DNA from 4 places in the Streptomyces sp. S063 genome. Region 1 is predicted to be linked to each of the others. Evidence: riboswitches for the same ligand, from Rfam matches in the RefSeq annotation. Region 1 holds a riboswitch; each other region holds the start of a gene.
What was found. A riboswitch is a leader RNA that binds a small molecule or an ion and turns the genes downstream of it on or off. The one in region 1 is predicted to bind cobalamin.
Positions count from the first base shown of each region.

Region 2: another riboswitch for cobalamin. It lies ahead of cobN (cobaltochelatase subunit CobN); the one in region 1 lies ahead of CCZ36_RS24190 (ribonucleoside-diphosphate reductase subunit alpha).
Region 3: another riboswitch for cobalamin. It lies ahead of CCZ36_RS32320 (CbtB domain-containing protein); the one in region 1 lies ahead of CCZ36_RS24190 (ribonucleoside-diphosphate reductase subunit alpha).
Region 4: another riboswitch for cobalamin. It lies ahead of CCZ36_RS06070 (cobalamin biosynthesis protein); the one in region 1 lies ahead of CCZ36_RS24190 (ribonucleoside-diphosphate reductase subunit alpha).

Region 1 is NZ_CP021707.1:5,197,795-5,204,937, forward strand. Features, by position in the region: gene CCZ36_RS24170 (ABC transporter permease) at 1-414, opposite strand, end outside; gene CCZ36_RS24175 (ABC transporter permease) at 421-1,281, opposite strand; gene CCZ36_RS24180 (ABC transporter ATP-binding protein) at 1,278-2,249, opposite strand; gene CCZ36_RS24185 (ribonucleotide-diphosphate reductase subunit beta) at 2,451-3,470, opposite strand; gene CCZ36_RS24190 (ribonucleoside-diphosphate reductase subunit alpha) at 3,470-5,893, opposite strand; cobalamin riboswitch at 6,031-6,154, opposite strand; gene CCZ36_RS24195 (GNAT family N-acetyltransferase) at 6,219-6,728, opposite strand; gene CCZ36_RS24200 (hypothetical protein) at 6,728-7,143, opposite strand, start outside.
Region 2 is NZ_CP021707.1:3,505,000-3,512,142, forward strand. Features, by position in the region: gene CCZ36_RS15990 (lysyl oxidase family protein) at 1-1,722, shown strand, start outside; gene cobN (cobaltochelatase subunit CobN) at 1,824-5,429, opposite strand; cobalamin riboswitch at 5,505-5,654, opposite strand; gene CCZ36_RS16000 (cobalamin biosynthesis protein CobG) at 5,854-7,134, shown strand.
Region 3 is NZ_CP021707.1:7,116,855-7,123,997, forward strand. Features, by position in the region: gene CCZ36_RS32300 (hypothetical protein) at 1-1,787, shown strand, start outside; gene CCZ36_RS32305 (metallophosphoesterase family protein) at 1,950-2,930, shown strand; gene CCZ36_RS32310 (4'-phosphopantetheinyl transferase family protein) at 2,927-3,646, shown strand; gene CCZ36_RS32315 (histidine phosphatase family protein) at 3,682-4,272, opposite strand; adenosylcobalamin (AdoCbl) riboswitch at 4,398-4,492, shown strand; partial or broken gene CCZ36_RS32320 (CbtB domain-containing protein) at 4,538-4,752, shown strand; gene CCZ36_RS32325 (CbtA family protein) at 4,834-5,589, shown strand; partial or broken gene CCZ36_RS32330 (TetR/AcrR family transcriptional regulator) at 5,745-5,963, shown strand; gene CCZ36_RS36140 (hypothetical protein) at 6,008-6,334, opposite strand; gene CCZ36_RS32340 (tetratricopeptide repeat protein) at 6,838-7,143, opposite strand, start outside.
Region 4 is NZ_CP021707.1:1,351,691-1,358,833, forward strand. Features, by position in the region: gene CCZ36_RS06045 (hypothetical protein) at 1-430, opposite strand, end outside; gene CCZ36_RS06050 (alpha/beta hydrolase) at 615-1,742, opposite strand; gene CCZ36_RS06055 (class II aldolase/adducin family protein) at 1,822-2,481, opposite strand; gene CCZ36_RS06060 (inorganic phosphate transporter) at 2,759-4,012, shown strand; gene CCZ36_RS06065 (hypothetical protein) at 4,025-4,255, shown strand; cobalamin riboswitch at 4,406-4,537, shown strand; gene CCZ36_RS06070 (cobalamin biosynthesis protein) at 4,675-5,670, shown strand; gene CCZ36_RS06075 (cobyric acid synthase) at 5,667-7,143, shown strand, end outside.

The DNA of each region.
Region 1 (7,143 bases):
GTCGACCGGTGCCGAGGCCGAGGCGATGGACAGAAGGACCACCCCGCCCGCCAGGTCGCCGAGCGAGCTCAGCCGCACCCTGCGGGTGAGGAGCTGGACCAGCGGCGGCACCGGACGGACGAGATAGCGGTCGTACTCGCCCTCGATGACGACCTCGTCGACGTGGATCAGCTGGTGACCGGGGAGCAGCCACAGCCCGTGGGCGGTGAGCCTGATCCCGTAGAGGAAGGCGATCTCGCCCAGTCCCCAGCCACCGACCTGCCCGAAGCGGTCCAGCACCGCCCAGATGAAGGCCAGCCCGACGCCCTGGTAGAACAGGCCGCCGATGATGTTGATGAACAGGTTCCCCCGGTACTGGAACTCGGCCCGGAACGCCGCACCGGCCAGCAGCAGATAGACCCGTGGACCTCGCATCGCCCCTCATCCCCCCTGCGACATGACGCGGCGCCGGGCGCGCGACCAGACGAACGCGGCCAGCGCGCCGAGTGCGCCGATCCACGCGAGCTGGACCCCGAGGGCGGCCACGATGCCCAACCCCTCGATCCGGCCCAGGTAGACGGCCGCCGGGGTGTACGCGGTGGCCTGGAAGGGCAGCCACTCCGCGGCCGTCCTGACCGGTCCTGGCATGAACCACAGCGGGACCAGGGCTCCGGAGAAGAACTGTGCGACGAAGCGGTAGGCCATGAGGGCGCCGCTCACCTCCAGGGTCCAGAAGGAGACCATGCCGAGCAGCAGCCCGAGCAGCTGGTTCACGAGCAGCGCGCCCAGCAGGGCCACGGGGTAGGCGAACCCCGCCGCCGGGGAAGCGGGCGCCCGGCCCGCGCCGATCAGCAGCGCGAACGGCAGCGCCACCAGCAGGACCGGGACCGCGGCCGATGCCCACCCGAGCTGGCCGGCGAGCATCTGCCCGGGGAAGCCGACGGGCCGCAGCAGGTCCACGGCGACCTTGCCCTCCCGGACCCGCTGGTCGATGGGGGAGGACCGCCACGGGCTGACGAGCTGGTACTGAAGCGTCGTCAGCGTCGCGTACGCCGTCATGGTGGTGAGGCCGAGTCCGTCCACCTCGGCGCGGCCGTCGTAGAGCGCCTTCCAGACCACCGTCAGCAACCAGATCTGGAGCAGCATCATCGCGAAGGACGACAGATAGGCCGTGCGATAGGTGAGCGCGGCGCGGAACTCCATCCGGGCGCAGGCGAGATGGGCCCGGAGCAGCGTCCCGGGCGGCCGCTTCGCGGTGGCGGGCAACGTCTGCGGGGCGGCCGGGGCCGTGGGGGCGGTCATCCGCGGTCCGCGTAGATCCGGTGGATGACGCTCTCCAGCTCGGGTTCCACGATCGACAGGTCGGTCACCCGGTGCCGCTCCAGCACGGCGGCCACCAGTTCGGCGGGCGGGGTGCGGACAGGGTCGAAGCGCAGCCACACCCTGCCGTCCTCCCGGCGGACGACCTCCGCGCCCTCGACGCTCTCCAGCCGGTCGGTCTGCACCACGAGTTCGCGGTGCGGGGCGTAACGGGTCTTCAGCTCGTCCACCGCGCCGTCGTAGGCGACCTTCCCGTGGTCGATGAGGACGATCCGGTCGCAGAGTTCCTCGACGTCGTCCAGGTCATGGGTGGTGAGGACGACCGTCGTACCCGATTCCCGGTTCAGCTCCCCGACGAAGGTGCGTATCCGCTCCTTGGCGATGACATCGAGCCCGACGGTCGGCTCGTCCAGGTAGAGGATGTCCGGGTCGTAGAGCATCGCGGCGGCGAGGTCGCCGCGCATCCGCTGGCCCAGGGAGAGCTGGCGGACGGGGGTGTCGAGGAACGGACCGAGGTCGAGCACCTCGCTGAACTCCCGTTGCCTCTCGTGGAACCGGGCCCGCGGCACGTCGTAGAGACGGCCGATCAGCCAGAGTGAATCGCGCAGCGGCAGGTCCCACCAGAGCTGACTGCGCTGGCCGAAGACCACGCCTATCCGGCGGGCGTTGCGGGACCGGTCCCGCCAGGGTGTGGCACCGGCGACCGTGACCGTGCCGGAGGTGGGCACGAGGATGCCGGTGAGCATCTTGATGGTGGTGGACTTCCCCGCGCCGTTGGGGCCGAGATAGCCGACCATCTCGCCCTGCTGGACCGTGAAGTTCACGCCGTCGACGGCACGCTTGACGATCTGCTCACGGGTCAGCAGCGTGCGGATGCCCGCGAAGGCCCCCTCCTGCCGTTTGGGTCGGCTGAACTCCTTGACCAGGTCTGCCACTTCGATGACGGGCATGCACGCCTCTCCTGGAGCGAGTCGGCCCCGCGGGGCGCAGTCGATCCGAGAGTGTGCACACGGAGTCTTGGTCTAGTCCAACCATTTTCCGGTCGGCCGGTCCTCGTCGTGCCGTGATGGGGACGCGGACCCGGACCCGGACGGCCCCACCGTGCTCAGCAGCACGGTGGGGCCTCTTCTCGTCCGCAGTCCGGAACGGGCCTAGAAGTCGTCGTCGAACCCGACCGAGCCCTCGACGGCCACCTGGTAGGCGGACGGACGGCGCTCGAAGAAGTTCGTCAGCTCCTGGACGCCCTGCAGCTCCATGAAGGAGAACGGGTTCTCCGATCCGTACACCGTCGGGAAGCCGAGGCGGGCGAGCCGCTGGTCGGCGACGCACTGGAGGTACTCGCGCATCGACTCGGTGTTCATGCCCGGCAGTCCGTCGCCGCACAGGTCGCGGCCGAACTGCAGCTCCGCGTCGACGGCCTCCTTCAGCATGTCGGTGACCTGCTGTTGGAGCTCGTCGTCGAAGAGGTCCGGCTCCTCCTTGCGGACCGTGTCCACGACCTCGAACGCGAAGTTCATGTGCATCGTCTCGTCACGGAACACCCAGTTGGTGCCCGTGGCGAGACCGTGCAGCAGGCCGCGCGAGCGGAACCAGTACACGTAGGCGAACGCGCCGTAGAAGAACAGCCCCTCGATGCAGGCCGCGAAGCAGATCAGGTTCAGCAGGAAGCGACGGCGGTCCGCCTTCGTCTCCAGCCGCTCGATCTTCTCGACCGAGTCCATCCACTTGAAGCAGAACTGCGCCTTCTCGCGGATCGAGGGGATCTCCTCGACCGCGTCGAACGCCGCCGCCCGGTCGTCCGGGTCGGGCAGATAGGTGTCCAGCAGCGTCAGATAGAACTGGACGTGCACGGCCTCCTCGAAGAGCTGCCGCGACAGGTACAGCCGCGCCTCGGGGGAGTTGATGTGCTTGTACAGCGTCAGGACCAGGTTGTTCGAGACGATCGAGTCACCGGTCGCGAAGAACGCCACCAGCCGGCCGATCATGTGCTGCTCGCCCGGCGACAGCTTCGCGAGGTCGGCGACGTCCGAGTGGAGGTCGACCTCCTCCACGGTCCAGGTGTTCTTGATCGCGTCCCGGTAGCGCTCGTAGAAGTCCGGGTAGCGCATGGGGCGCAGGGTCAGCTCGAATCCCGGGTCGAGCAGGTTCTTCTCTTGGGCGGTGGTGCTCATTACTGGCAGGCCTCGCAGGACTCGGGGTTTTCCAGGGAGCAGGCGATGGCGTCCGCGTCGGGCGCCTGCGCCTGCTGTACGGGAATGGGGGCGGCGGCCGACGCCTGGCCGGACGCGGCACGGGCGATCCGGGTCGCCGGGCGCGAACGCAGGTAGTACGTCGTCTTCAGCCCCTGCTTCCAGGCGTACGCGTACATCGAGGAGAGCTTGCCGATCGTCGGCGTCTCCAGGAACAGGTTGAGCGACTGGCTCTGGTCGAGGAACGGCGTACGCGCCGCCGCCATGTCGATCAGACCGCGCTGCGGGATCTCCCACGCCGTGCGGTACAGCGCCCGCACGTCATCGGGGATCCACGCGAAGCCCTGCACCGAGCCGCTGGCCTCGCGCAGCGCCTCACGGGTGCGGGCGTCCCACACGCCGAGCTTCTTCAGCTCGTCCACCAGGTAGGCGTTGACCTGGAGGAACTCACCGCTGAGCGTCTCGCGCTTGAACAGGTTGGAGACCTGCGGCTCGATGCACTCGTACACACCGGCGATCGAGGCGATCGTCGCGGTCGGCGCGATGGCCAGCAGCAGCGAGTTGCGCATACCGGTCTTCGCGACCCGGGCACGCAGGGCGTCCCAGCGCTCCGGCCAGTTCAGCTCGGTGTCGTAGTGGTCGGGGTGCAGCACCCCGCGCGCGGCCCGGGTCTCGGACCAGGCGGGCAGGGGGCCCGACCGCTCGGCGAGATCACAGGACGCCTCGTACGCGGCCAGCATGATCCGCTCGGAGATCTTCGTGGAGAGCGCGCGCGCCTCGGGCGAGTCGAAGGGCAGCCGCAGCTGGAAGAAGACGTCCTGGAGGCCCATCGCGCCCAGGCCCACCGGCCGCCAGCGGGAGTTGGAGTTCCCGGCCTGCTCGGTCGGGTAGAAGTTGATGTCGACGACCCGGTCCAGGAAGGTCACGGCCGTACGGACCGTGGAGTCCAGGCGGTCCCAGTCGATCGAGCCGTCTCTGACGAACGCGCCGAGGTTGACCGAGCCCAGGTTGCAGACGGCCGTCTCGCCGTCGTCGGTGACCTCCAGGATCTCCGTGCACAGGTTCGACGAGTGCACGACCCGCCCCGGCTCGGCGGTCTGGTTCGCGGTCCGGTTGGAGGCGTCCTTGAATGTCATCCAGCCCTGGCCGGTCTGGGCGAGGGTCCGCATCATCCGGCCGTACAGCTCACGCGCCGGGATCGTCTTGCGGGCCAGCCCCTCGGCCTCGGCCGCCCGGTAGGCCTCGTCGAACGCGTCGCCCCACAGGTCGACCAGCTCGGGCACGTCCGCCGGGGAGAACAGGGACCACTCGGTGTCCGCCTCGACCCGGCGCATGAACTCGTCCGGGATCCAGTGCGCCAGGTTCAGGTTGTGCGTACGCCGCTGGTCCTCACCGGTGTTGTCGCGGAGCTCCAGGAACTCCTCGATGTCCGCGTGCCAGGTCTCCAGGTAGACCGCTGCCGCGCCCTTGCGCCGGCCGCCCTGGTTCACCGCCGCCACCGAGGCGTCCAGCGTCTTGAGGAACGGCACGATGCCGTTGGAGTGCCCGTTGGTGCCCCGGATCAGCGAACCCCGGGCGCGGATGCGGGAGTACGACAGACCGATGCCGCCCGCGTGCTTCGAGAGCCGCGCCACCTGGTGGTAGCGGTCGTAGATCGAGTCCAGCTCGTCCTTCGGCGAGTCCAGCAGATAGCACGAGGACATCTGCGGGTGCCGGGTGCCGGAGTTGAACAGGGTGGGGGAGGAGGGGAGGTAGTCCAGCTTGCTCATCAGCCCGTAGAGCGCGGCGACCTCGTCCAGCGCCCGCACCGACTCGTCCTCGGCCAGGCCCGCGGCCACGCGCAGCATGAAGTGCTGCGGGGTCTCGATGACCTGCCGGGTGATCGGGTGGCGCAGCAGGTAGCGGCTGTGCAGCGTACGGAGACCGAAGTAGCCGAAGCGGTCGTCCGCGCCCTCGGCCAGCGTCCGCTCGACCAGCTCGTCCAGCGCCTTCGCGTGCAGCTGGACGAAGGCGGCGGTGCGGTCGGCGATCAGGCCCTCGCGGTGGCCCACGGCGACCGAGGCGGAGAAGGACGTCGCGCCCTGGCCGGCCGCCTCGTCGGCGATCGAGAGGGTCAGCAGCCGGGCGGCCAGCCGGGAGTACGCCGGGTCCTCGGAGATCAGCCCCGCCGCCGCCTCGGTGGCCAGCGAGCGCAGCTCGGCCTCGTCGGAACGGGCGTTGCGCCCGCGCAGGGCTGCGGCGGCGACCCGTCCGGGGTCGGTGTCGGGAAGATCGACGGTGAGGTCGGTCAGGGTCCGCAGCAGGGCGGTCCCGGGTCCGTCGTCGGAGGCCTTCCCGGCCGTGGTGGACGCTGCGGACACGGCGGATTCGGTGGCTGAAACCGGATCGGCGGGCGCGATGGTCACGGGGCTTTCCCTCGCTCGGCAGGGGGCCGGCGGAAGGAGGGGAAGCCGGGCAGCGCGAAACCCGGGTCGGGGCAGCACCGCTGACGGCGTCCACCGGCCTATCCGCGAGGCCCGGACGTCTGGCATCCGGTTCGGTCGAGCCGGACGCGCTGTCGACAGGTCTTCGGACTTGCAGGTGCGCAAAAGCACACTGATCACACCGTTGCGGGACAGTTCCGGATTCGCACCGGATTCCCCTGCGGCGACAGCGAGGTCGAGCATACATGTGGGGGCCGCCAGAAGCTGCGGCCCCCACATGTTGTGTCGCGTCGATTTCATGTGCCCCTCAGGACACCGCCTCCAGCGGCAGCCGGAAGGTCATGAGCCGCAGGCCCGGCACCGGCTCCCAGTCCCGTTCGGGGGTCCGGAGAAAGCCGAGCCGACGGTAGATCCTATGGGCCGAGAGCATGCCCGGCTGCGTCGACAGCACCAGCGCCCGGACACCCTCCGTCGACCGGGCCCGCTCGACGCACGCCCGCACGAGAGCCTCGCCCACGCCCCGTCCGCGCCCCGCACGAGCCACGGCCAGCATCCGGAATTCGGCCTCGTCCGGACCGGCGATGTCACGCCACGGCGTGCCGGGAGCGGCATACGTCACACCGCCGAGCACCGCCCCGTCCGCGTCGAGCGCGACCAGCACCTCCGCCTCGGCCGCCCGCTGCTCCACCGCCCGCAGTTTGACGAGATACGGGTCCTGCGGCCCGTCCAGCAGGCCGTCGCCGAGATACGCCTCGGCGACGATCCCGCCGAGCACGCCGTACTCGGCGGGCTCCGCCACTCTGATCGTCAGATCCATCAGCCGCTCGCTCCCACCTCGTTGTTCGGCGCGCCGTCGCCGACCGGCGGCAGATCACCGCGCTCGACCGGCTGCCGCCCGGCGGTCTCCCCGGCGGGCGGCAGGACCCGGTCCAGCTCGTCGTCGTCGGCGCGATGGGCGGCCAGGGCCGCCGACCGCAGCGTCGCCCGGTCCACCTCCCGGCGTGTCCCGCTCAACGTCACCACCAGGTCACCCTGTTCCCGGGCGTACGCATGACCCGACTCCGTGGCCCGGTACCACTGTTCGCCGTCCCGCTCGCACGTCACCAGGGGCTCCTGGCCGCCGCCCGCCGCGGGCCCGTCCGTGCAGTCGGCGTCGGCGTGCGGGAGGCGTTCCACCGACAGCTTGATCTGCCCGCCCTCCGGCTCGGTGTAGACGCTGCCGAATCCGTCGT
Region 2 (7,143 bases), 1.7 Mb from region 1:
GGCGTCGTCGCCGCCGCGCCCGACGCCAAGACGGCCGAGCCGACGCCGAAGCTCAGTCTGATCGCTGCCACCACCTCGGTGACGCTCGACTCGTGGAAGGAGGATCCCGGTGTCTATCTCGATCTCGGGACCTATCTGACCTCGGAGAACGGCGCCTTCGAGCTCAAGGTGACCCGTAAGTCGTACAAGGATCCGGTCGTCGCGACGCAGGTGTTGCGGAACGGGAAGAAGACCACCACCAAGGCGCTTCCCGCCGGTCTCGTGAAGGACTTCTCCGGGCTGCCGGACTTCGCGCAGATCTCCGTCACCGACGCGGCCGGCAAGACCGTGCTGAAGCAGACCGAGGCCTTCTGCCCCAACAACGCCTCGGGGCGGATCCGGCCCGACGCGCCCGCCAAATCGAAGTATCCGCAGAGCTGTCCGGTGAACCCCTTCACCCTCGGCTCGGTGTGGGGCGTGGAGAACGGCTGGGCGTCCAACACCTACGCCGGGTACTACGCCAAGCCGGTCCAGCTGGCCGCCGGGACCTACACCGCCAAGATCTCCGTGACGAAGAAGTACCGCGATCTCTTCGGCATCGCGAACAAGCCGCGGTCGGTCAAGGTGACCGTTCGTGAGCGCAGTTGGGAAGAGGAGGAGAGTCAGGGCGCAGACGCCTCAGCCCGCAGCGCGGCTCCCCAGTCCTCCAAGTCCGCCGCCGGACACCAGGGGCACCAGGGGCATGACGGGCACGGGCAGGGCGCCGACGCGCCCGCCGCCTCCGCCCATGCCGCGCACGGTGCTCCCGCCCGCCCCGAGGCCCCCGCCGCCCGGACGGCCGGCGCCACCCCCACGTTCAACGTCGGTCACGGGCCCTACCCGCCCGCGCCGCCCGCCCTGCCCTGGGCGCTGAAGAAGGAGTCCCTCCAGCGGCAGGCCTTCTCGGCCGCCACGGTCGGCGACCGGCCCGGGCAGACCGACGGGTCGCGGCAGGCGCCCGCGGCCAAGCCCAACGCCAAGCGGCCCACCGGCAAGGCGACCGTTCCCGACGTGCCCAAGCCGGACCTGCGCTCGCTGCCCGCGTACGGCATCACCGTCAGCGACGGTTACGAGAACGTCCCCGGCAAGGACTACCTCGCCTTCAGCGCCAACGTGTGGAACGCGGGCCCGGCCAAACTCGTCGTGGACGGCTTCCGCTCCCCGGGCAAGGAGCTGATGGACGCCTACCAGTACTTCTACGACGCCAAGGGCAAGCAGGTCGGCTACACCCCGACCGGCACCATGGAGTGGGACCCGCGCCCCGGCCACGAGCACTGGCACTTCACGGACTTCGCCAGCTACCGGCTGTTGAAGGCCGACAAGAAGGAGTCCGTGCGCAGCGGCAAGGAGGCGTTCTGCCTGGCCAACACCGACGCCGTCGACTACACGGTGAAGAACGCCAACTGGCACCCGGACAACACCGATCTGTCCACCGCGTGCGGCCAGGAGAACTCGATCTCCGTCCGCGAGGTGCTCGACGTCGGCTCCGGTGACACCTACACCCAGGACCTGCCGGGCCAGTCCTTCGACATCACGGGGCTGCCGAACGGCACCTACTACATCCAGGTCCTCGCCAACCCGGAGAACCGGCTCAAGGAGACCAACTACAAGAACAACAGCGCCCTGCGCAAGGTCGTCCTCGGCGGCAAGAAGGGCGCCCGGACCGTGAAGGTCCCGGCCCACCACCTGGTGAACGCCAACTAATCGCGCTCAGCGGGGCGTCGACACGCTCCGTGCCACACGATCCGTCGGCCCCGGGAGAGTTGACTCTCCCGGGGCCGACCGGTCTCCGCGGACCGGGCGCGTCAGTCCTCGCCCTCCAGGTTCCCTTCCGTCTCCAGGTACACCTGGCGCAGCGCTTCCAGCACCGCCGGGTCCGGCTCGGCCCACATGCCGCGGGACTCGGCCTCCAGCAGGCGTTCCGCGATGCCGTGCAGGGCCCAGGGGTTGGCCTCCTGGAGGAACTGCTTGTTCTCCGGGTCCAGGACGTACGTCTGGGTGAGCTTGTCGTACATCCAGTCCGCGACCACGCCGGTCGTGGCGTCGTAACCGAAGAGGTAGTCGACCGTGGCAGCCAGCTCGAACGCGCCCTTGTAGCCGTGGCGGCGCATCGCCTCGATCCACTTGGGGTTGACCACACGGGCGCGGAAGACGCGGGACGTCTCCTCGACGAGCGTGCGCGTGCGGACCGTTTCGGGGCGGGTGGAGTCCCCGATGTACGCCTCCGGGGCCGTGCCCTTCAGCGCCCGTACGGTGGCCACCATGCCGCCGTGGTACTGGAAGTAGTCGTCGGAGTCCGCGATGTCGTGCTCGCGGGTGTCGGTGTTCTTCGCGGCGACCTCGATGCGCTTGTAGGCGCTCTCCATCTCCTCGCGGGCCGGGCGGCCGTCGAGTTCGCGGCCGTAGGCGTAGCCGCCCCAGACCGTGTAGACCTCGGCGAGGTCGGCGTCGGTGCGCCAGTCGCGGGAGTCGATGAGCTGGAGGAGGCCCGCGCCGTACGTGCCGGGGCGGGAGCCGAAGATGCGGGTGGTGGCCCGGCGTTCGTCGCCGTGTTCGGCCAAATCGGCCTGGGTGTGCGCCCGTACGTAGTTGCGCTCGGCCGGCTCGTCCAGCGAGGCGGCCAGGCGTACGGCGTCGTCGAGGAGGCCCACCGTGTGCGGGAACGCGTCGCGGAAGAAGCCCGAGATGCGGAGCGTGACGTCGATGCGGGGGCGGCCCAACTCCTCGTACGGGATGGGCTCCAGGCCCGTCACCCGGCGCGAGGCGTCGTCCCAGACGGGGCGGATGCCGAGCAGCGCGAACGCCTCCGCGATGTCGTCGCCCGCGGTGCGCATCGCGCTGGTGCCCCAGAGGGAGAGACCGACCGAGGTGGGCCAGTCGCCGTTGTCGGTGCGGTAGCGGGTCAGGAGGGAGTCGGCCAGGGCCTGGCCCGTCTCCCAAGCGAGCTTGGAGGGGACCGCCTTGGGGTCGACCGAGTAGAAGTTGCGGCCCGTCGGGAGCACGTTGACCAGGCCGCGGAGCGGCGAGCCGGACGGGCCCGCCGGAACGAAGCCGCCGTTCAGCGCGTGGACGGCGTGGGTCAGCTCGTCGGTCGTCGCAGCCATGCGCGGGACCACCTCGGTGGCCGCGAAGGTCAGGATGTCGGCCACGGCGCCCGGCAGCCCCGCGGCGACCCCGGCCACTGCCTCCGGCTTCCAGTCCGCGTCGTCCATCGCCTGGACCAGGGCGCGCGCCTGCTCCTCGATCGCGTCCGCGTCGGTGCGGGTGGCCGCCGACTCGTCGAGGCCCAGCGCCTCGCGGAGGCCGGGGAGGGATGCCGTGCCGCCCCAGATCTGGCGGGCGCGGAGGACGGCGAGGACCAGGTTGACCCGGTCGTTCCCGGCGGGCGGGTTGCCCAGGACGTGCAGGCCGTCGCGGATCTGGACGTCCTTGATCTCGCAGAGCCAGCCGTCCAGATGCATGATGAAGTCGTCGAAGCCCTCGTCCTCCGGGCGGTCCTCCACCCCGAGGTCGTGGTCGAGCTTCGCCGCCTGGATCAGCGTCCAGATCTGGGCGCGGATCGCCGGAAGCTTCGCCGGGTCCATCGCCGCGATCTGGGCGTGCTCGTCGAGGAGTTGCTCCAGACGCGCGATGTCGCCGTAGCTGTCGGCGCGGGCCATCGGCGGTACGAGGTGGTCGATCAGGGTGGCGTGGACGCGGCGCTTCGCCTGCGTGCCCTCGCCCGGGTCGTTCACCAGGAACGGGTAGACCAGGGGAAGATCGCCCAGGGCCGCGTCGGGGCCGCAGGCGGCGGAGAGGCCCGCGTTCTTGCCGGGCAGCCACTCCAGGTTGCCGTGCTTGCCCAGATGGATCATCGCGTCCGCGCCGAAACCGTTGTCCTCGGCCGAGGCGGCGATCCAGCGGTACGCGGCCAAGTAGTGGTGGGACGGCGGGAGATCGGGGTCGTGGTAGATCGCGATCGGGTTCTCGCCGAAGCCGCGCGGCGGCTGGATGAGGATGAGGAGGTTCCCGCGCCGCAGGGCCGCGAGGACGATGTCGCCCTCCGGGTTGGCCGAGCGGTCCACGAACATCTCGCCGGGGGCCGGGCCCCAGTGCCGCTCGACCGCGAGCCGCAGCTCCTGCGGAAGTTCGGCGAACCAGCGGCGGTAGTCGGCGGCCGGGATGCGGACCGGGTTCTTCGCCAACTGCTCCTCGGTGAGCCACTCCTGGTCGTGACCGCCCGCTTCGATCAGCGCGTAGATCAGCTCGTCGCCGTCGCCGGAGACCAGGCCCGGGATCTCCTCCTCGGGGCCGAAGTCGTACCCCTCGGCGCGCAGGCGGCGCAGCAGGGCCACGGCGCTGGCGGGGGTGTCGAGGCCGACCGCGTTGCCGATGCGGGAGTGCTTCGTCGGGTAGGCCGACAGCACGAGTGCGATCTTCTTGTCGGCGTTCGGGATGGTGCGGAGCTTCGCGTGGCGTACGGCGATCCCGGCGACCCGGGCGGCGCGCTCGGCGTCGGGGACGTACGCCGGGAGCCCGTCCTCGTCGATCTCCTTGAAGGAGAAGGGGACCGTGATCAGGCGGCCGTCGAACTCCGGCACCGCGATCTGGGTGGCCGCGTCCAGCGGGGAGACGCCCTCGTCGTTCTCCTCCCAGGCGGTACGCGGGCTGGTGAGGCAGAGCGCCTGGAGGATCGGTACGTCGAGCTGGGTCACCGCGCCCGCGTCCCACGACTCGTCGTCGCCGCCGGCCGACGCCTCGGCGGGCTTGGTGCCGCCCGCCGCGAGGACCGTGGTCACGATGGCGTCGGCGGAGCGGAGCCGGTCGATGAGGTCGGCCTCCGGGGTGCGCAGAGACGCGACGTACAGCGGGAGCGGGCGGCCCCCGGCGTCCTCGACCGCCGTGCACAGCGCGTCCACGAACGCGGTGTTCCCGCTCATGTGGTGGGCGCGGTAGTAGAGGACGGCGACGGTCGGCGCACCCTCGGGCACCGCCCGGGCCTCCCGCTCCAGCGGGCCCCACGCGGGGGCCGGGGCGGGCGGCTCGAAGCCGTGGCCGGTCAGCAGCACGGTGTCGGAGAGGAACCGGGCCAGCTGCTCCAGGTTGGCGGGCCCGCCGTGCGCGAGGTAGGCGTGCGCCTCGGCCGCGATGCCGATCGGCACGGTGGAGGCGGCCATCAGCTGGGCGTCGGGGGCCTGCTCACCGGTCAGCACGACGACCGGGCGGCCGGTGGCCAGCACCGCGTCGAGCCCCTCCTGCCATGCCCGTACGCCACCGAGGAGCCGTACGACGACGAGGTCGACGCCGTCCAGCAGCTCCGGCAGTCCGTCGAGGTCCACGCGGGAGGGGTTGGCGTACCGGTAGCTGACGGGTCCCTCGGAAGCGCGGGCGCTCAGGAGGTCGGTGTCGGACGTCGACAGGAGCAGGATCATGCTGCGTCAGGCCTTCCTCGGGGTGTCCACGCCCCGGGCGGGTGTCGGAGGGTCTCCCCGGGCGGCCCGGTGGCTACCGGGTGCTCGGAGAAGGGAGTTCCTGACTCGTCCGGCAGCCGGTGGTGGCGGCGACCGGACTCACAGTGGCGGGACCGCGCCGGAATCTCACCGGGCTTCCTCCCCTGTCGCCGTCTGGCGATGGCGGCCTGAACGGACCACCGCCTGCATCCTAAGCGGCCGGGGTGGGGGCGGGGCAGGGGGCGGGGGTGCGGTGGTGATCACTGTTTGCGGGGACGGTGGCGCGGGGCGTGGCGGCCGCTGCCCGGTGTGCCGCGGTTCCCGGTGCGAGGCGGGCCGCTCCCCCGTGACCCGCTGTCCCGCAGGTCACAGCCGCGGGCCCATCGCCGGCACCGGCCCGGTCGGTATGCTCGCCGCCATGCCCGATTCCGCCCCCTCGCCCCTTTCCGCGGGCGGCCCAGCCCTCCGCGGCGGCGGCGACGCCTGCCCGGGGACGCTGCGGCTGCACCGGGCCGACGACGGTGCGCTGGCCCGGGTCCGGGTGCCCGGCGGGGTGCTGAGCGCGGACCGGGCGGACGCGCTGCTCGCGGCGGCCGAACGGTTCGGGGACGGTGAACTGCACCTCACCTCGCGGGGCAACGTCCAGCTGCGCGGCCTCGGCGCGGAGTGCGGGGGCGCCCTCGCCGAGCTGCTCACCGCCGCCGGGCTGCTGCCGTCCGCCGCGCACGAGCGGGCCCGCAACATCGTGGCCTCTCCGCTCGCCGGGCTGGACGGATCGACCCCGGTCAGCGGCTGGTTGTCCGAACTGGACCGTCTGGTCTGCGGATCGGCCGCCGCCGCCTCGCTCTCCGGCCGCTTCCTGTTCGCCCTGGACGACGGCCGCGGTGACGTGGACGCGCTGGGCGCCGACGTGACCCTGATCGCGGCGGGCGACAGCTGCCTCCTGCGGATCGGGACTGCGGACGAGGTGTTCCGGGTGCCGAGCGGGGAAGGCCCGCGCGCCGCGCTCCTGGCCGCCGAGGCGTTCCTCCGCGCCGCCCGGGACTCCGGCGCGTGGCGCGTGAAGGACCTGCCCGACGACGTACGGGCCGCACTGGTTCGCGCGGTCAAGGCGGCGGCCGGTCCGGCGGTGGACCGGCCCCGTCCGTCTACGGCGACTCCCCCCGCCCCGGGCCCGCACGGCTCCTCGAACGCGATCAGCGTCGACGTACCCCTCGGACGGCTCACCTCCGCGCAGTGGCGGCCGCTCACCGAAACGGCCCGCCGGCACGGCGGCGAGCTGCGGCTCACCCCGTGGCGCGGGATCGTCGTCCCCGGGCCGTTCGGGCGGCCGGAGGACGCGGCGGCGGCGCTCGACGCCCTGGCGGCGGCCGGGCTGATCACCGCCCCCGACTCCCCGTGGGCCGGCGTCGGCGCGTGCATCGGCCGCCCCGGCTGCGCGAAGTCCCTGTCCGACGTGCGGGCCGAAGCGGGGGCCGCCGTCGGGCCGGTCGGGCGGCTCCCTGTGTACTGGTCCGGGTGCGAACGCCGCTGCGGCCACCCCCACGGGGAGTGGATCGACGTGGTGGTCACCCCCGACGGGCACCGGATCTCGCACGTACGGGGAGAGCGGCGGGACCCCCCGCGGGCGGTCCGGGACGACCCGGCCGCGCTGGCGGCGGCGGTGGCCGCGGCCCGCGCCCTCTGACGCAACACC
Region 3 (7,143 bases), 1.9 Mb from region 1:
AGAACCTCGCCGATCTCGCACGCGTCTACTTCGGCGACCTGGTGGCCCATGTCCAGGGCCGGGACCAGCCCGACTTCGAACGGTTCACCGCCGACCTGGCCGCGGGGCTCGACGACCTCAAGGAGGGCCGGGCCCCGGAGCTGCCCAGGCTGCCGCTCACCGAGGACCAGGCCGACCGCGCCGCCGACGTCCTCCTCACGGCCGTACCGGAGCGGCAGCGGACGGCGCTGCGCGCCGAGATCGAGGTGGCGCTGGGCGAGGGGGACGTGGCGACCGCGCTGGCCGCAACCGCCGCCGCGCTCTCCGACGGCTCGCGCGGCGCCGCCGCGGACCTCCGTACCACCCTCCAGGAGGGTACGTGGGACCTCACCGGCGCCCTGACCGCCGCCGGGGCCGACCTCACCGCTCTGGAACAGGCGCGCGACACCATCAGGTTCCTGACGCTGCTCCAGGTCCTCGCCCTCACCCTCGCGCTCGCCGCCCTCGTGACGCTCTGGTTCACCGGCCCCGCCGCCCCGGCCCACAAGCTGATGCGGCTCGGTCAGGCGCTCGCCTGCGGGGGTGTCCTGACCGGCGCGGCCGTGCTCCTGGCCCGGCCGGTCACCGGCGGACGCCTTCTCGACACACCGGACTCGTGGGCCCCGAGCGTCACCTCCCTCGTCGACGATCTCCAGCGCAACGCCGTGAACCAGGCGGTGGCCACGGGTCTCGGCGCCGCCCTCACGGCCCTCGTCGGCGGCGTACTCCTCACGGGCGCGGGCTGGGCGCTGCTGGTGCGCCCCGACCGGATGCCGACGCCGACCCCGACGGCCGTGCGGACGACGGCGGCGGGCGTGGCCTGTGCCGCACTGGCCGGCGTCCTGGTCGTGCCACCCGTGTTCGGCCCGTCCGCACCCCGCCAGTGCCTGGGCAGCAGCCGCCTGTGCGACCTGCGCTACGACGAGGCCGCCTACCTCACCTCGCACAACGCCATGTCCACCACCGCCGACCGGTTCATCGGCCCGCTCCAGGACCCCGACATCACCACGCAGCTCAACGCGGGGGTCCGGGCCCTCCAGCTCGACACGTACCGCTGGGAGAGCCCCGAGGACATCGCCGCACGGCTCGATTCCCCCGAGTTCACCTCCGAGCAGCGGCGGCTGATCACCGGCGCCATCGACAAGGCCAACCCACCGCGCGAGGGCCTGTGGCTCTGTCACGGCGTCTGCCGCGCCGGGGCCATCGAGCTGGTCCCGGCCCTGGAGGACATCCGCGACTGGCTGCGCGCCCACCCCACCGAGATCGTGACGCTCATCGTCCAGGACGACATCAGCCCCGAGGACACCGAGGAGGCGTTCCACGCGGCCGGCCTGGACGACCTCCTGCACACCCCCGACGCGGACCCGGACGCCCCGTGGCCCACCCTGGAGGAGATGATCGACAGCGGCCGCAGGCTGGTGGTGTTCGCCGAGAAGGCCGACGGCCCGGCCCCCTGGTACCGCAACTTCTACCGGTACGGCATGGAGACCCCGTTCGCCTTTCGGAGTCCCTCCGAGATGACCTGCGCACCCCACCGGGGCGGCACCGGGAAACAGCTCTTCCTGCTCAACCACTTCATCACGAACGCCGGCGGCAGCCGCCTGGACGCCGGTCGTGTCAACGCCCGCGAGTGGGTCCTGGAACGGGCCCGGGCCTGCGAGGCGGAGCGCGGCAGCCCGGTCACTTTCATCGCCGTCGACTACACCACGATCGGCGACGCGCTCGGAGCGGTGAACGAACTGAACTCCCGCCGCACACAAGACGACTGACGGAGCCGCTGCCGCGCCGGCGCCAGGCGCGGCCGCCGACACGGCCGAACCCGAAAACCCCCGGGAGGCGGGGGAGGGGAGCGTGAGAGGCTACGTACCCAGGGGCTCCTCACCGTGCGGACGGAGCCGGACGACTGCCGAGAGATCAGGATTTCCGTGCCCATGAATCCTCCGAGCGACCCGGCACCGCACGGTGCCCCCGCCGCCGTACCGTCCCCCGGCGACGGACCCCGACAGCGGGGCGAGGGCCGTCTGCTGGCCGTGAGCGACCTGCACGCGGCGGTGACCGACAACCGGCCGATCGTCGAGTCCCTCCATCCGACGTCCGCGGACGACTGGCTGATCGTCGCGGGCGACGTCGCGGAGCGGCCCGAGGAGATCCGGTGGGCGCTCGGGCTCCTCGCGGAACGCTTCGCCCAGGTCATCTGGACCCCCGGCAACCACGAGCTCTGGACCGTGGCCAAGGACCCGGTCCAGCTGCGCGGCCAGGCCCGCTACGACCACCTCGTCGCGCTGTGCCGGGAGCTCGGGGTGACGACTCCGGAGGACCCCTTCCCGCTCTGGCCGGGCCCCGACGGACCGGTGGCGATCGCGCCGCTCTTCCTCCTGTACGACTACACCTTCCGCGCCCCGGGAACGCACACGAAGGAGCAGTCGCTCGCCGTCGCGCACGAAAGCGGCATCGTCTGCAACGACGAGTACCTCCTGCACCCCGACCCCTACCCGACCCGGGAGGACTGGTGCCGCGCCCGCGTTGCCGAGACCGCCCGCCGGCTCGAGGAGCACGACCGGCGGATACCCCTCGTCCTCGCCGGGCACTGGCCGCTCGTCCGCGAACCCACGTCGGTGATGTGGTACCCGGAGTTCGCCCAGTGGTGCGGCACCGAACTGACCGCCGACTGGCACCGCCGCTTCAACGTCAGCGCCGTCGTCTACGGCCACCTCCACATCCCTCGTACGACCTGGTACGACGGGGTGCGCTTCGAGGAGGTCTCCATCGGCTACCCCCGGGAGTGGCGCAAGCGGGGGCACCCGCGCGGCCTGCTGCGGCAGATCCTCCCGTACGAGGGTGAGCCCGCCCCGCCGGAGGGGGCCGGGACCGGACCGTCCGCACAGCCGCGCACCACCGGAGGCGCATCGTGATCGAGCTGCTGCTGCCCGCCGACGTCTCCTCGGCGGCCACCCGCGCGGAGACCGTTCCGGACGGAACCCTCTTCCCGGAGGAGGAGGCGCTGATCGCCCGCAGCGTGCCCAAACGCAGGAACGATTTCGCGACGGCCCGCGCCTGCGCCCGGCGCGCCATGGCGGGATTCGGCCTGCCACCCGTGCCCGTACTGCACGGTCACCGGGGGAGGCCTCTGTGGCCCGAGGGAATTGTCGGCACCCTCACCCACTGCACCGGCTACCGGGCGGCCGCGCTGGCCCGTGCGACCGACGTCCTGTCGCTCGGCATCGACGCTGAGCCGCACGGCCCGCTTCCCCCCGGCGTGAGGGAGTTGGTGACCCTGCCCGCCGAACGCGAGCGGATCGGTCCGCCCGCGCCGGAGGGCACGGGCGAGATCCACTGGGACCGCATCCTGTTCAGCGCCAAGGAGAGCGTCTTCAAGACCTGGTATCCGGTCACCGGCGTGGAACTCGACTTCGTCGAGGCGGATCTGACTATCCATCGCACGGACACTCCGCAAGGCGGCGACGGGTCCCCGGGCCCGGTCGCCGCCGAGGGCACCTTCGCCGCCCGCCTGCTGCTCACCGACCCGGCCCTGCCGACGACGCTGCACGGGCGCTGGCGGATCGAGGACGACATCGTCGCCACGGCGGTGCTGGTCCGGCCCGACTGGCGGGAACGCGAAGGGATGTGACGGCCGGCCGGCCGAGTGAGGTCGGGCCGCGCCGGTCAGCCGGTCGGGGGAGCGGTGAGGGGGCGTCCGAGCGCCACGTTCCACCGGCCGGAGCGCCCGCTGAGTTCGGTCAGCGTCAGCGGCGCGACGTCCAGCCGCCAGAACGCCTCCGTCGGCAGCCGCAGCCCGTGGACGACCGCAGCCCGGACGACCGCGGCCTCGGCCACCGCCAGGAAGCTCGCGCCGGGTGCGTCCGGTCCGCCGAGGGAGTCCAGCCACACCCCGGTCCTCGTCACCAGGTCGCGCAGCGACTCGCCGCCGTGCGGAGCCGCTGACGGGTCGCCGAGCCAGGCGGCCACCCCGGCGGGTTCGGCGGCGGCCACCTCGTCGAGGCGGCGGCCGGCCCAGCCCGCCAGGTCCCAGCCGGCCAGGGCCGGTTCGGTGCGGGCCGCCAGGCCGAGGGCCCCGGCGGTTTCGCGGCACCGGCCGGAGGGGCCGCTGAGCGCGAGCCCGGCCACCGGCACCGCGCCGGCGGCGGCACGCGCACGTTCCCGGCCGGAACGGTCCAGAGGGGAGTCGCCGTCGAAACGGGCCTCCCGCAGCGCGGCGTTCATCGCCGGCGAGATCAATATCGCCCGTACTGTCATGTCCCTGCTCTCACATCCGCACCAGGGGCCCGCAGCCCTGTCACGCCAAGGAATCCGCCCGCCGTGACGCTGCACATTGGACCATGGCGGTGCTCGCGGACAGGCGGTATGGTCACGTCGACCATGACGAGGGTGGGATGGAAGTCCGGTGAGAATCCGGCACGGTCGCGCCACTGTGAACCCGCCTCCGGGCGGGGAAGTCAGACCCGCCACCTTCGTCCGAGGCACCACGACAGGGACGCGTGTTCCCACAGGAGGTTCTGCCATGGCTCAGTCCGCCGTTCCCGCGACGGGGCGTCCGGGATCACTCCGGTCTCGGCGAAGACCCTTGCCCCTTGGGCGGTCTTCTTCGGCATTCTCATGCTCGTCCTGCTGTACTTCGTCGGCGCCGAACAGGGCGCCACCGCACTCATCTCGGGCGAAGGCGTCCACGAGTGGGTTCACGACGGCCGCCATCTGCTCGGCTTCCCCTGCCACTGAGGCACCTGAGGAACAACGGCCCCGCCGGGGAATCGGCGGACGCGGCCGGCAGCGGCAAGCTAGAGAAATCAGGAAACCATCGTGAACTCCATATCTGTCAGAGCCCTGCTCGTGCGCGGCATGCTCGCGGGCCTGGTCGCGGGCGCGCTCGCGCTCGTCGTCGCCTACTTCCTCGGTGAGTCCCAGGTGGACGCGGCCATCGCCCTCGAAGAGGCCCACAGTCACGACCACGGCGGCGGCGAAGAGCTCGTCAGCCGCACCATGCAGGCCACCGGCGGGCTCGCCACCGGCGTCCTCGTCTTCGGCGTCGCGGCGGGCGGGATCGCCGCCCTCGTGTTCTGTTACGCCCTGGGCCGCATCGGCGACTTCGGCCCCCGGGCCACCGCGGCGCTGGTCGCGGGCGCCGCCCTGCTCACGGTCTACGTCGTACCGTTCCTCAAGTACCCGGCGAACCCGCCCGCCGTCGGCAACCCGGACACCATCGGCAAGCGCACCACCCTGTTCTTCCTGATGGTCGCCCTCAGTGTGCTGCTGGCCGTCGCCGCCGTCATCATCGGCAAGCGGCTCGCACCCCGCCTGGGCAACTGGAACGCGAGCATCGCGGCCGTCGCCGGATTCGTCGTGCTGATCGGTCTCGCCTACGCCTTCCTGCCCTCCTTCGACGAGGTGGGCAAGGGCTTCCCGGCGACCCTGCTGTGGGAGTTCCGGCTCTCGACGCTGGCGGTCCAGGCGACGCTGTGGAGCACCTTCGGCCTCGTCTTCGGCTATCTCACCGAACGGCTCCTGACGCCCGCCACGCGTGCGGCGGCGCCGCACACCGCGGGTGCGCTGAGCTGAGCCCGCGCTGATTGACGTGCGGCCTTCGCGCACCTGCTGACCTGTACGACAGAACCCGCCGGGGAACATCCGGCGGGTTCTGTCGTGGACGGACGGGCCCGGGCGGCTCCGGGCGGGTCCGGAGGGGTAACGATGGGAATCGCCCGACGGCGACGTCCCACCGCGTGCGTGACGCGCTGTACGCCACGGTGGTCACGCCGGAAGTGCCGCAGGAACAATCGCCGTGCGCCCCGGCGGAAGCCGAAGTCCCCACGGCGGCGGCCCGATTGAGTTTCCTGCTGCGGAAGGAGCACGGGGCGGGGCTGAGCACCGCCGAGGCGGCGCTGATGAAGGAGTGGCTCGACCGGGTGGCGAACACCCGTCCGGAGGCCTGATCCGAGACGTTGGGTCCGGCAGCCCGGGGCTCACGAGCCGGCGGCTATGGGGCCCTGACATCAAGGGGTGGGGGGCGGGAGGGGGCGTCGTGGTCGCGCAGGCCGTCCTCCATGCGACGGGCCACGTTGCCGAGGATCCGTTCCAGGTCCTCCCGCGCCTCGTGTTCCGTACTGCCGTGCGGCGCGTACGCGGACACCGTGAGCACCAGGTCGCCGTTCCACAGGAGGAGGGTGCGGCCGGGGCGGCCGCCGTCGTCGGCCGACAGCGCGTACGCGGTGTCGTGCACCTTCTCGGGCCCGCGCCCGTGCGCGCGGTCGAGGTCCTCCTTGACGCGGTACGCGTGATGGGCGGGCTCGGGGTCCTCGTACACCGAGGCCGTGGCGCTGAGCTTCCAGAACGCGCCGTCCGGGCCTTTGAGATCCGCGAGGCAGCCGGTCTGCCGGTAGCGCGGCCGGGCACCGTCCTCGCCGATGTCTTCCCGGCCTTCGGGGGAGGCGGAGTCGGTGGTGCTGCCGAGGCTGAAGCCTTCGGCGGGCGGTGCGGCCGTGAGGATGCCGCACGGCTTGTCGGTCCAGCTGTGGACCCCGGCACACGAACGCGCAGTTCCGTCACATCCCCCTTCGTCCCGCCGTCGTCACCGCCGGAGCAGCCGGCCGAGACCGCCACCGCCAGCCCGATGAGCGCGGCCGACCGCGCCCGGCGTAACGCGCCGCTGCTGGATCCCTTCATCCCCCACCCCTTCGGTCTGAAGACCCCATTGTCCGACGCCCGTACCGACGGGTAAAGGAGGCCGTGCCCGCACTGGAACGGCCCCGCGCCGGGCCGGGCCCGCACCGGAGGGGCCCGGCCCGGCGGGTGGCGTGGGGCGGCGGCTCAGGAGCGGTCGGTTCCGGGGCCGAAGTCACCGGTGAGGGCCGCGGCCATCCGCAGGTGCGGCGCCGCGTCGGCGTCGCGCCCCTGGCGTTCCAGCGTCCGGCCCAGCATGAGGTGCGCGTACGTCTCCACCGGGTCGAGCTCCAGAACCCTCCGCAGCTCCGCCTCCGCCTTGCCCAGCCGGGCGGAGTGGTAGTAAGAGCGCGCCAGGAGCAGCCGCGGCGCGACCTGCTCCGGCGCCTCCCCGACGAGTCCGCCCAGGATCCGCGCGGCCGTCAGGTACTCCTTTGCCTCGAAGAACATCCG
Region 4 (7,143 bases), 3.8 Mb from region 1:
GCACCTGGGGCACGGCCTCGACGGCCTCGGCGACCGCGCCCGCCTCGATGCCCGCGGGCGCCGGGTGGACGAGCGACCAGGCGTCGAAGAGCGCCACCCAGCCGCGCAGCACGGCGGAGTCGTCCCGGTCCCAGGCGCGCAGTCGCCAGCCGGGGCGGGCGGTGTCGCCGTGGAGTTCGACGAGTCCGGCCAGCCGGGCCCGGTCCCAGCCGGCCCGGACCTGCGCCGCGGAGAGTTCCAGGGCCGTGGCCGCCCGTTCGAGGGCGTGGGCCGCGAGCGGGGTGGCGGCGCCCGGCCCCGGGGTGTCGGCCGCCCAGTGGGCGATGCGTACGGCGTCGGCGAGCACCGCCCTGGCCTGGCGGGCCAGTTCCGCGCGGGGCGGGGTGCCCTCGGGGGGCCGGGGGGCCGGCCTGGTGCGCCGGTTGGTCACGGCCTTGCGGGCCGTGGCAAGGGGTCGCGGGCGGACAAGTCGCAGCCTGGAGTCGCGCGGAGTACGGGACGTCACGGGAGCAGTCTTGCCCCTGACGGCCCGAAAGCCCAAACGGAAGCCGTTTCACCGGTACGTGAAAGGTTCCCCGGGCGCGGCGGCAAAGGGGAGAGTTCACCCCATCGGCTCACATCAGGGGCGTGAGGAAGCGTCGCAGGGTCTCCTCGTAGCGGTCCGGACCGGCGTTCCACATCGCCCCATGCGGAGCCTGCGGTACGGCGTGCAGGCTGACCAGGTCCGCGCGGCGGGCGGCGAGCTCGCGGGAGGGGCCCCACGGGGCGATCGTGTCGTCGGGGCCGTGCAGGATCAGGGTCGGGGTGCGCAGGGAGGCCGGTACGGAGGTCTCCAGGACCGGGGTGACGCCCATCCCGGTGCGGCCCTGGGCGGCGCGGACGGCGAGCGGCAGCAGAGCGGCCGGGACACCGCGGGCGGCGGCCAGGGCGCGCAGGGTGACCGGCCAGTCCAGCACCGGGGAGTCGAGGACGAGGCCGCTGATCCGGTCGCGGAGCGGGGATTCGACGGCGGCGTACAGGGCCATGGTGGCGCCGGTGGACCAGCCGTGGACGATCACGTTCCGGGCGCCGTACCGCAGGGCGTAACGGAGGGCGGCGTCGAGGTCGCGCCACTCGGAGGCGCCGAAGTGGCCGAGGCCGTCTGCGGGGCGGGGGGCTCCGGGGTCGCCGCGGTAGGCGAGGTCGAGCACGGGGAAGCGCTGCCGGTGCAGGAAGCCCATGAGGTTCATGGGGTGCGCCCGGGTGGTGCCGAGGCCGTGCACGGTGATGATCCAGGTGTCGCGCGCGCCGGGGACGTACCAGGCGGGCAGGGTCCCGAGTTCGCCGGGGATCTCGACCTCGCTGTGGTCGAGGCCGAGGTCGCTGCCGGGATCGCCGCCGTACAGGGCGGGGGTGAGCCGGACCTTCGTGCCCGGTTCGAGGATCCCCCGGCCGACGCTCTCCAGCCCGCGGACGACGGTGTCGGCGCCCTCGGAGGCCCCGTCGACGACCGGCCCGACGACCGCGTGGACGCCGGATCCCGCGATGCCCCAGGTGCCGGGGCGGAGCGCCGAGAAGGAGCGGGTCAGGGTGACCCGGCCGGCCGCGGTGGCGTGCACGGTGAGTCTGCGGTCTGCGGGGAGGGGACGTCCGGGCGTCGCCTTGAGGGCGACGCCGCTGGCGTACCGGCCGGCCGCGACCGCTGCCGCACCGGCGCCGAGGATCGAGGTGACGGCCGCTGCCGTCGCGGTTACCGGGCGCACCGCTTCAGTGTCGTGGGGCCGGAGGCGCGCTGCCAGCGGGCGGGGGCCGTCCGGGGACGGGGCCCCGGCCCTCCCCCGGTCAGCCGCGCTGGCCGTACCCCTTGAGCGCCTCGGTCACCTCGGCCAACTGGGCCGTGGAGAGCAGGGCCGGGGTGCGGCCGGGCACCGAGCTCGCGGTGAGCCAGAGGTGGCACAGCCACTCCAGCTGGGCGGTGCGGTCGTAGGCCTGGTCGAGCGTGTCGCCGTAGGTGACGGTGCCGTGGTTGGCGAGCAGACAGCCGGTGCGGTCCCGGAGGGCTTCGAGCATGGCGTCGGCCAGCTCCGGGGTGCCGTAGCGCGCGTAGGCGGCGGTGCGGACGGGGCCGCCGAGGATGGCCGCCGCGTAGTGCACGAGCGGGACCTCGGCGACGAGGGTGGAGACGGCGGTGGCGTGCACGGCGTGGGTGTGGACCACGGCGGCGGCGTCGGTGGAGCGGTAGACCGCCAGGTGGAGGGGGAGCTCACTGGTCGGGCCGAGGTCCCCGAGGACCTGGTGGCCCTCCAGGTCGACGCCGACCGCGTCCCCGGGTCCGAGCCGGTCGTAGGGCACCCCGCTGGGCGTCACCAGCACGAGGTCGCCGACGCGGGTAGAGACGTTGCCGGAGGTGCCGACGACGAGGCCCTCCGCCGCGCTCCGGCGGGCCGTGTCGACGACGTCCTGCCAGGCTCGGCGGACGGATTCCAGCTGCTGCTCGCTCATGGGGCGAGCGTAGGGGGGCGGGCGCGCAACCGGAACGTCTCACCAGGGGTGACGGGGATCTCTTCCGGGTGCCGAACGGCCGTTCAAAATGTTCGCCAACGGGCAGTAAAGGGCAGCCCAGGCCGTGCCCCACCGGCCTCGCACCACCTCACCCGCACACAAGCGGAAGCGTCGCACTCCGCTTGGAGTCACCGTAGCGCCCTGCTCAGTTCATCTTCCGTTCACTCAGGTTGCCTACGGTCCACGAGCCACTGACGTCGAACGATTGCCTGGGTAAATGGAACACATCACGCTGCTGCTTGCGATTGTGGTCGTAACAGCTCTCGTGTTCGATTTCACGAACGGTTTCCACGACACCGCCAACGCGATGGCGACAACCATCTCGACCGGCGCGATGAAGCCCAAGACAGCGGTCGCCATGTCCGCCGTTCTCAACCTGATCGGCGCGTTCCTGTCGGTGGAGGTCGCCAAGACGATCTCCGGCGGGATCGTCAACGAAGACGGCATCAGAACAGAAGTCATCTTCGCGGCGCTCGTCGGCGCCATCCTGTGGAATCTGCTGACCTGGCTGCTGGGGCTGCCCTCCAGCTCCTCCCACGCCCTGTTCGGCGGTCTGATCGGCGCCGCGGTCATGTCGGCCGGCTGGTCCTCGATCAACGGCGGCACCGTCGTCACCAAGGTGCTGCTCCCCGCGATCGCCGCCCCGCTGGTCGCCGGTATCGCCGCGATGCTGGCCACCCGGCTGACGTACCGGATCAACCGGAACGTCACGGACCCGAACCAGCTGAAGTCGACCGCCAAGGGCTACCGGGCCGGGCAGATCGCCTCCGCCGGTCTCGTCTCGCTCGCCCACGGCACCAACGACGCCCAGAAGACGATGGGCATCATCACCCTCGCCCTGGTCACCAGCGGTGTCCTGGCCCCCGGCTCCAACCCGCCCCTGTGGGTCATCGTCTCCGCCGGTGTCGCCATCGCGCTCGGCACCTACCTCGGTGGCTGGCGCATCATCCGCACCATGGGCAAGGGCCTGACCGACCTCCAGCCGCCGCAGGGCTTCGCCGCCCAGACCAGCGCGGCGACCGTCATCCTGGCCTCCTCGCACCTCGGCTTCTCGCTCTCCACCACGCAGTCCTGCTCCGGCGCCGTGATGGGCTCGGGCCTCGGCCGCAAGGGGGGCGTGGTCCGCTGGTCCACCGCCACCCGGATGTTCGTCGCCTGGGGTCTGACTCTGCCGGCCGCGGGTCTGGTCGGCGCGGGCGCCGAATTCCTGACCAAGCAGGGCCCCTGGGGCATCACCGTCACCGCGATCCTGCTCGTGGGCGGCTCCTTCGCGATCTGGCTGGCCTCGCGCCGCCAGCCCGTGGACCACAACAACGTCAACGACACGGACGGCGACGAGCCCCAGGGCGTCGTCACCACGGCCATCGCCGCGGTCCAGCCGCCGCCCGTCGGGGCCCCGGCCTCCGACCTCGCGACCACCATCCCGGCCCCGGTGCCGGACGACCCGGCCCGGCCGCCGGCCACGGTGTAAGGACAGATCCGCATGAAAATCGACTGGGCAGCTCTCGCCTCCGTCTTCGGTGTCAGCCTCGTGGTCACCGTCGCGCTGGTAGGCCTCTTCACCCTGGGCATCGTCGCCCTCTCCAAGCAGTCCGCCACGGCCGGAGGCAGCGCCTCCGGCGGAGCGGTCGCCCTGGCGCGCGCCGGCGCGTACGCCTGCTTCGGGCTCTGCGTGGCGGCGGTCTCGTACGGGATCTATCTGATCGTCGCCTGACCCCGTACCCCGCACTCCCCCGGGCCGGACACACCCTCGTGTGTCCGGCCCGATGTGCGTCCGCCCACAGTCGAGCCCCGCAGGTCAACAGCGAGTTGACGGCTGTTCTCAGGGCGTGGTGGACTGCCGGAGCCATTTACGGCGACAGCAGAGGAAGCCGGTGCGAATCCGGCGCGGTCCCGCCACTGTCACCGGGGAGCACTCCCCCACACCGGATGTCACGGCTCGCGGTACGCGGGCTGGAAGGCCGGGGGAACTGCGGATCCGGGAGCCAGGAGACTCTCGTCGCCGGTCACGTCGAACCAGGGCGCGGACCCTGAGTGAGGACCTACGCCATGCCCGGCCGCAGTGCGCCGCTTCTCGTGCCCCTCCCTGTGCCTCTCCGTGCCGGAACGCCTCTTCCCACGACAGGCTGAGCCGTGCGTGCCGATCGCATCTTCGCGTACGGCGCCACGGCGGGGATGGTCGCCGACGCGCTGTTCGGCGATCCGCGGCGGGGCCACCCCGTCGCCGGATTCGGCCGCGCCGCGGCGCGCGTCGAGTCCCTGCTGTGGCGTGACGACCGTGGCCGGGGCGCGCTGCACACCCTGGTGTGCGCCGGAGGCGCCGTGGGGGCCGCCGCGCTGACCGCCCGCGCCGTACGGGGACGCCCCGCGCTCGCCGTCGCGCTGACCGCCGCCACCGCCTGGTCCGTGGTCGGGGTGACGTCGCTGGGCCGGGAGGCCCGCGCCATCGGGGGCGCGCTGGTCGCCGGGGACCTGGAGGCGGCCCGGGAGCGGCTGCCGCACCTGTGCGGGCGCGATCCGCACTCCCTGGACGGGCCGGGGATCGCCCGCGCGGTCGTCGAGTCGGTCGCCGAGAACACCTCGGACGCCGTCGTCGGCGCGCTGGTGTGGGGGGCGATCGGCGGGATACCGGGGCTCGTCGGCTTCCGGGCGGTGAACACGCTGGACGCGATGGTCGGCCACAAGTCTCCCCGCCACCGCCGTTACGGCTGGGCCTCGGCGCGCCTGGACGATGTGGCGGGGTGGCCGGGCGCCCGGCTGACGGCCGCGCTGGCCGTGGCGAGCGGCGGGCGGCCCGCTCAGGCCGTACGCGCCTGGAAGGCGGACGCGCACCGCCACCCGAGCCCGAACGCGGGGCCGGTCGAGGCGGCGTTCGCGGGGGCGCTCGGCGTACGGCTGGGCGGCACGCTCGCGTACGCGGGGCGCGTCGAGCACCGGCCCGTCCTGAACGGGGCGGCCGGCCGGGACGTGCGGGGCGCGGACATCGAGCGCGCGGTGCGGCTGTCGCGCCGCGTGAGTGCGCTGGCCCTGGGGGTGTGTGTGGCGGGCCGGCTGGCGGCGGGCCACCTGGTCGCGCGGCGGTCGGTCGCGGGACGGTCATCGACAGGACGGAAGCGGGGGCGGACATGAGGGGCGGCGGACTGCTGGTCGCGGGAACGACCTCCGACGCGGGCAAGAGCGTCGTCACGGCGGGCATCTGCCGCTGGCTGGTGCGCCGGGGCGTGGAGGTCGCGCCGTTCAAGGCGCAGAACATGTCCCTCAACTCCTTCGTGACCCGCGAGGGCGCGGAGATCGGACGCGCCCAGGCGATGCAGGCGCAGGCCGCCCGGGTGGAGCCGACGGCCCTGATGAACCCGGTGCTGCTGAAGCCCGGCGGCGACCGGTCCAGCCAGGTCGTCCTGATGGGGAAGCCGGTCGGCGAGATGAGCGCCCGCGGGTACCACGGGGGCCGTCAGGAGGCGCTGCTCGGGACGGTCACGGACTGCCTGGAGCAGCTGCGGTCGACGTACGACGCGGTGATCTGCGAGGGGGCGGGCTCCCCCGCCGAGATCAACCTCCGGCGCACCGACATCGTGAACATGGGCATCGCCCGGGCCGCCCGCTTCCCCGTGCTGGTCGTCGGGGACATCGACCGGGGCGGGGTCTTCGCCTCGTTCTTCGGGACGACGGCGCTGCTGAGCGCCAAGGACCAGTCACTGGTCGCGGGCTACCTGGTGAACAAGTTCCGGGGCGACGTCTCGCTGCTGGAGCCGGGGCTCGACATGCTGTACGGCCTGACCGGGCGGCGGACGTACGGGGTGCTGCCGTACGCCCACGGGCTCGGCATCGACGAGGAGGACGGCCTGCGGGTCTCCCTGCGGGGTGCGGTGCGGGAGTCGGTCGTGGCGCCGCCCCACGGCGAGGACGTGCTGCGGGTCGCGGTCTGCGCGGTGCCGTTGATGTCCAACTTCACGGACGTGGACGCGCTGGCCGCCGAACCGGGCGTCGTCGTGCGGTTCGTGGACCGGGCGGAGGAGCTGGCCGACGCGGACCTGGTGATCGTGCCCGGGACGCGCGGCACGGTGAAGGCGCTGGCCTGGCTGCGCGAGCGGGGGCTCGCGGACGCGTTGGTGCGGCGGGCGGCGGAGGGCCGGCCGGTGCTCGGCATCTGCGGCGGGTTCCAGGTGCTCGGGGAGCGCATCGAGGACGAGGTGGAGTCGCGGGCGGGGGTCGTGGACGGGCTGGGGGTGCTCCCCGTACGGATTCGCTTCGACCGGGACAAGACGCTGGCGCGGCCGGTCGGTTCGGCGCTGGGCCAGCCCGTGGAGGGGTACGAGATCCACCACGGGGTGGCCGACGTACGGGGCGGGGAGCCGTTCCTGGACGGGTGCCGGGTGGGGGCGGTGTGGGGGACGCACTGGCACGGGTCGCTGGAGAGCGATGCCTTCCGGCGGCGGTTCCTGGTGGAGGTGGCCCGGGCCGCCGGGCGGCGGTTCGTTCCCGCGCCGGACACGAGTTTCGGGGTGCTGCGGGAGGAGCAGCTGGATCGGCTGGGGGATCTGGTGGAGGAGCATGCGGACACGGATGCGTTGTGGCGGTTGATCGAGGGTGGGGCGCCGTCCC